2 regions of the Paenibacillus sp. FSL P4-0127 genome follow, and region 1 is predicted to be linked to the other one. Evidence: predicted binding sites of a transcription regulator. Region 1 holds the regulator's gene; the other holds the start of a gene.
The links. Region 1 encodes Rex, which represses fermentation and respiration genes when NADH is low (regulators of the CRP and FNR family bind a similar motif). Its sites were predicted from a motif close to TTGTGAAATATTTCACAA; they were not measured.
Positions count from the first base shown of each region.

Region 2: arcA (arginine deiminase) is a predicted target of Rex. The motif match lies at 1,907-1,924, and genes of this name have one in related genera.

Region 1 is NZ_JBBOWY010000001.1:3,647,289-3,650,643, reverse strand. It holds gene NYE74_RS16450 (amidohydrolase) at 1-1,060, opposite strand, end outside; gene NYE74_RS16445 (redox-sensing transcriptional repressor Rex) at 1,050-1,706, opposite strand; gene dinG (ATP-dependent DNA helicase DinG) at 1,719-3,355, opposite strand, start outside.
Region 2 is NZ_JBBOWY010000001.1:2,852,495-2,855,849, reverse strand. It holds gene argF (ornithine carbamoyltransferase) at 1-560, opposite strand, end outside; gene arcA (arginine deiminase) at 585-1,817, opposite strand; gene argR (arginine repressor) at 2,112-2,564, opposite strand; gene NYE74_RS12785 (alpha/beta hydrolase) at 2,729-3,355, opposite strand, start outside.

The DNA of each region.
Region 1 (3,355 bases):
TATTCGCCAAGAACACCGACTTCGCCCCGTATTCCGTGCCCATTTTGAGGGCTTCCAGCGCCGGAACGGCGGTAGGATCGCCGGAAACGCCTTTGTGGATCAACGCGGCGAGGCGGACCTCCTCGAGCATATCGAGGTTGTTGTTGCTGGCGGCGCCGTCCGTTCCAAGCGAAACGACCACGCCTTTGCCAAGCAGTGCCGGCACCCGCGCCACGCCGCTGGCCAGCTTCAGGTTGCTGCCGGGATTGTGCGACACCGCCACGTTATGGGCCGCCAAAATATCGATCTCCTCATCGGTCAAATGCACGGCGTGAGCAAGCAGCGACGGACGGGAGAACATCCCGAGGTTCAGCAAATGCTGAACGGGTCTGACCCCGTAATCGTTCACGTTTTGCTCCACTTCCGCCCGCGTCTCCGACATATGCGTATGCATCGGCAGATCCAGATCATTAGCCGCTTGCACGAATTTCTCGAAAAATTCCGGCGGACAGGTGTACGGCCCGTGCGGCGAAATCATCGCCGTGATTCGGCCGTCCGCCTGACCGTGCCAATTTTTCGCAAACGCGATCGCTTCGTTCAGCTTCTGCTGCTGCACGTCCGGCGGGCACAACCCGATGACGCCGCGCATCAGCACGGCGCGGATGCCCGACTGCTGAACCACTTTGGCCACTTCATCCATATGGTCGTACATGTCCAGGAACGTGGTCGTTCCGCCTTTCAGCATCTCCAGCACGGACAACGCCGTCCCAGCGTACACATCGCCGGCGGTGAACTTGGCTTCCATCGGCCACATTTTTTCCTGAAGCCAGGTCTGCAGCACCATGTCGTCGCCGTATCCGCGCAGCAGCGACATCGCCGCGTGGCCGTGCGTGTTGATCAGCCCCGGCATGAACAGCAGCCCTTTTCCGTCGAAGGTTTCCGCGTCTTCCGCCCCTTCAGGAAGCTGCTCGCCGATATAGGAAATCGTATCGCCCTCAACGAGCATATAGCCCTGTACAATGGAACGATCTTGTTCGAACACGACAAAGGTTCCGTTCTTGATTAACCATTTACGACTCATGGGCAGGTTGTTCCTTTCCGTTTCCATCATTCAAATAATAAGCCAGACTGAGCAAATCGGTCGTGAAATCGGCGGCATGGATGCGGACTTCCGGCGGCACCTTCAAAATCGTCGGAGCGAAGTTCAGAATGGCCCCGATTCCCGCCGCCACCAATTGATCCGCCACGCGCTGCGCTTCGTAATCCGGGACGGTAATGATCCCGATCCGGACATTTTTCTCCCGCACCGTTTCCGTCAGCTCTTCGATCGGCTGGATCGTGATGTTGTTGATTTGCGTGCCGATCTTGGCCGGAGAGGCGTCAAACACCGCCACGATTTTCATGTTGTCTTTCAAATAAGCGTTGTAATTCGAAAGCGCCTGCCCCAAATTACCGGCGCCGACCAGCGCAACGTTGATCTGCTGGTCCAGGTTGAGGATTTGCTGGATTTTCTCGATCAAATACGCGACATCGTAGCCGATGCCCTTTCGCCCGAAATCGCCGAAGTAGGCCAGATCCTTGCGGATCTGGGCCGGGTTGAGGTCCAGCTTCTGGCCGAGCTCCTGCGAGGACACCGTAGGCACTTCGCGCCGGCTCAGCTCGTTGAGGAACCGCAAATACACCGGCAGCCGGCGGACGACGGCATCGGAAATTTTTTCGGATTTCATACGTTTATCCCCCTATTCTGACGCGGACTTAGAGACGTTTTCGTCTCCCGGATTTAACCATTCCGATATGCGCGGAACCATCTGAGTGAGCGGCATATGCTCCATCTTCGGCCCGGGCAGTGAATATAAAAAGTATTTCCCGTAGTAAGACTCCAAGATGCGGGTATCGTAAACAACCACGATCCCCCGGTCCAGCGAGGAGCGGACGAGCCTGCCGAATCCCTGCTTGAAGCGGATGACCGCCTGGGGCACGGACAGTTTCATGAAAGGATTTTTCTTCTCCTTCTGCAGCCGTTCGCTTTTCGCTTCCACCAGCGGATGGTTGGGGGGCTGGAAGGGCAGGCGGACGATCGCCAGGCTCGTCAACGCTTCGCCCGGAATGTCCACGCCTTCCCAGAAGCTGCTCGTCCCCAGCAGCACGGACGCCGCCTGGCCCTGAAAGCGCCGGGTCAGCTTGCTGCGGCTGCCGCTGTCCATCCCCTGGCCGATGACCGTGATTCCTTGCGCCGACAATAGCTCCTTCAACGGCTCGTAAACCTGCCGCAGCATCCGGTAGGATGTGAACAGCACCAGCATGCGGCCTTGCGTCGCAACCGCGGTATCGGCGAGCGAACGCACCAGCGTGCTGACGAAATGGTCGTCGCCCACGCTCCCCTTTACGCTCGGAAAATCGCGCGGGATGACGAGCAGCGCCTGGCTGCGGTAATCAAACGGCGACGGCAGCATCGCCGTGTTCAGCCGTCCTTCCCCGGCCGCTTCCGTCAGTCCCAGCTGTTCGATCATATACTGGAACGACTTGTCGACCGACAGCGTCGCCGAGGTCATCACCACGCTTTTTTTTCTGTCGAAAAAGTATTCCTTCAATTGCGCGCTAACGTCGATCGGAACGGCATACATCTGCAGGGAGCGGCTGCGGAAATTCCCGTTCGCTTCCATCCAGTACACCGTCTCCTCGTTCTCCAGCTTCATGAAGAAACGCAGGGCCTCCCGCTCGTTGGCCAAATCCTTGAATAACCCGTTGATGTCGGTCAGGAGGCTTTCGGAACCGTAATCCTCCTGCTCTTCCCGGATTTGCGCCAGCATCCGGTCGCCTTTGCGGAGCACGTCCCCTAGCGAGACATAGATCTGGTTCTCCAGCGCCAGCAGCTTATCCCATTCTTTCGGTTTCTTTAGCGGAAGCAGGCGGTAAACGAATTGGCCCGGATCGCCGGGCGCGGCGTCGCTCCGTTCCGGCATCAGGGCAAACAGCAGCTCGCTGAGCTTGTCCCAGCTTTCCTTCACATCGATCAGCGTCGGGTACATTTCGTCGATGACCTGGCACCATTCGCCCGTTTTTTCGCCCCCTGCCGCCTGCAAAGCGATGCGGAGATTTGGCAGCTGGCCGGTCTTGCTGTCTTTAAACAGCCGGGTGAGCGTATGAATGACAGTAAAATACTTCATATGAATGCCCAGGTGTTTCCCCGCCACATCCTCCAAATGATGGGCCTCGTCGATGACCAGACGCTCGTATCCCGGCAGCAGCTGATGCCCGGCCTGGATATCGGTAAACAGCTTGGAGTGGTTCGTAATGACCACATCGGCGACCCCGGCTTCATGTTTGGCCCGATGGTAGAAGCATTTGCGGAACCATGGACAGGACCGCCCGAGAC
Region 2 (3,355 bases), 790 kb from region 1:
CGAACTTCCATGCCAACGATTGAACCGCCGACCAATAAGCTGTTGGCCACATTGTTCCGGCCATCGCCAACATAAACGAGCTTCACATTCCACAAGTGCTCTATATGTTCCCGGATGGTTAACAAATCCGCGAGCGTTTGGGTGGGATGCCACAGATCCGTTAAACCGTTCCATACCGGTACACCCGAGTGCTGAGCTAATGATTCCACTGTTTTATGGGCAAAGCCGCGGAACTCGATGCCGTCAAACATCCGGCCTAACACTTTCGCCGTGTCTTCTACGGATTCTTTTTTACCGAGCTGGATATCGCCTTTCCCCAAATATTCGGGATGCGCGCCTAAATCCGTACAAGCTACTGTAAAGGCACACCGGGTGCGAGTAGAAGTTTTTTCAAATAAAAGAGCTATATTTTTTCCTTCCAAATAACGATGGGGAATACCGTTTTTCTTCTTTTCCTTTAAATCTGCCGCTAAATCCAGGAGATACAACAATTCCTGTTCCGTAAAATCGATCTCCGCCAGAAAACTTCTGCCTTTTAAGCTTGAATTTATAGTTCTCATATCTATCCCTGCTTTCTCCGAAATTTAAATATCTTTGCGAACGATTGGCATGCTCATGCAACGCGGACCCCCACGGCCACGGGATAATTCCGAGCTCAATATTTCAATAACCTCGATGCCGTGTTCACGCAATAAAGCGTTTGATACATAGTTGCGGTCATACGTAACAACTACCCCCGGCGCAATGGCCAGTGTATTGGATCCGTCATTCCATTGTTCGCGAGCCGAGGCGATTTCATCTCCTCCTCCGCAAGGAATGAGAACCAAATCCTTTAAGCCCAATACCTCTTTTAGCGATTCTATTAAAGAAGTGTGGCGGGTAATTTTAAGCGTTTCTTCATCCGGACCTTGCTCCAAAACATAAATATTCATATTCCCTTGCGGTCCCTGGATCGCCGGATGAATGGTAAATTTATCATAATCAACCATCGTAAATACGGTGTCCAAATGCATAAATGCCCGGCATTTTGGGATTTCTATGGCCAGCACTCGCTTGAACTTTTCTTGGCGGCTAAATAGATTTAGGGCTAATCGTTCGATGGCTTTAGCTGAAGTGCGGGCAGACACGCCAATGGCAATCGTTTCTTCATTCAAAATGAGCTCATCGCCGCCTTCAATGGGAAATTGATAGTTGCGGTCCAGCCAAACCGGCACATGATGACCGGCAAATCTCGGGTGATGATTGATAATGTACTCCATAAACAATGATTCACGTCTGCGTGCGGTTTCTCTCATTTTATTAATCGTTAATCCGTCGCCAATAACCGCTGCGGGATCACGGGTAAAATACAAATTCGGCATGGGAACCAAATAAAACGGGGAATGATCCTCCATAAATTCATAGAGTTGCATTTTCTGGCTCGTTTCAATTTCGTTTTTCCTTACCCCGCTCATTATTTTTTGAACTAAATCTTCATTGGCGAAGGAAAGTAAATATTCTTTTAAAATTTGCTGTGAAACATCTCCTTCAGCCCTTGCTTCCTCTAAAACACGGTCAACAAATTCTTCTCTCAATTTCTTATCCGCCAACGCCTCAGCCGCGAGTTTTTCCAAATAAAGAACTTCAATTCCCCGATTGCGTAATGTTTGGGCAAAATAATCATGTTCTTTTTGAATCACCGGCAAATAGGGGATATCGTCAAATAATAACGGCTGCAAATAATCCGGCGTTAAGTTTTCCAATTCCTGTCCAGGGCGTTTTAATAAAACCGTTTGTAATTCCCCAATTTCCGAAGCAACATGCATGGGATGCTCCATTTGCTGTACCTCCTTTGTATGCTTTGATGTTTACAAGGACATCATAAAGGGTCCATGCTTTCCGCCTCGTGAAAACGCCAGCATATTTGTCGTGAAATATTGCACAATTTTATTTTTAAAATCATAAAAATCTGTATTTTTATAAAGGATTTTTTCCATTTTTTTGCGAAACCTATTTTATACTGCGCATATATGATGAATAACAAGAAAAAGAGCGAAGGAATGCCCGCTTCAGGCAGCCTACGCTCTTTTCAAGCAATCTCGTATTCTCAATTGACCATCTACCAGCTGATTTTATCTAAAAATCAAATTAAATCTTTCTTCTAAAATCTTTCGCTCCGATCGGTTCCGGGAAATGACAAGACAGGTATCATTCCCGCATATGCAACCCGCCATTTCTTTCCAATTTAGATCATCCAATAAAACACCGATAACATGCGCATTGCCAGGCAACGTTTTAATAATCGTTAATTGATCAACATAATCAATCCTTATAACCACTTCTTGCAACTTCCTCTTTAACTTCAAATCCGTTTGCAAAGCCATTTCTGAAGAAGCATGATATATCATAAGTCCTTTCGGAGAAGCTATTTTGATTAAATTCAGCTCACGGATATCCCGTGAAATCGTAGCTTGCGTTACCATCACATCTTGTTCTGCCAACAATTCTACCAACTTCTCTTGGGTTTCTATTTCATATTCGCTCACCAATTGCTTAATTAATCTTTGTCTTTTTTCTTTTTTCATAGAAAGGCACTCCTTTTTATATTTATAGCATTATCACAATCTTGCTCTAATTTTCTATTATTTGCTATTAAGAGGGATGCAGAAATTCCACATCATACCTTGTCCCGAACTAAAAAAAGGCTGCCATGTTCTTACACATGGCAACCTCCGGGAAACATAACCGTTTAATATTCAAATGCAAACTGCCGGCCCAGCCACTCCAGGCATAACGGAAACCAGGTGGCCAGATGGTCGTCGGGATCGCCTACCTCCGTGCTGCACATCGACATCCCGTGTCTGCCGTTTTGGTAGAGATGGCATTCGAAAGGCACGCCGGCTCGCCGCAGCGCTGAAGCGAACAGCATGGAATTTTCCACCGGCACGGCAGCGTCCTCCACTGTATGCCACAAGAAGGCGGGAGGCGTTGAGGCGGTTACATATTTCTCCAGCGAAAACGACGCTTCCCGTTCTGCATCACTCCATCCGGGACCCAGACGTTCAATGGAACCCCGGTGCGCAAATTCGCCCGCCGTAATAACCGGATAACACAGCACCATCGCATCCGGCCGGCCTTGTTCGCCTTTGCCGCCAGTGGCTTCCTGCAGCTTGGCATGGTCCCATAAGGTCCCCGACGAAGCCGCCACATACCCGCCTGCCGAAAAACCGCAAACGGCGATCTTGTTGGGGATAATGCCCCACTCCGCGGCGTTTTCCCTGATTTTCCCGATCGCTCGAGAGATGTCTATGACCGGCCGCAGCTCGCTCGCATTCTCGCGAATGGAATAATACAGCGTAAACACATGATACCCTTT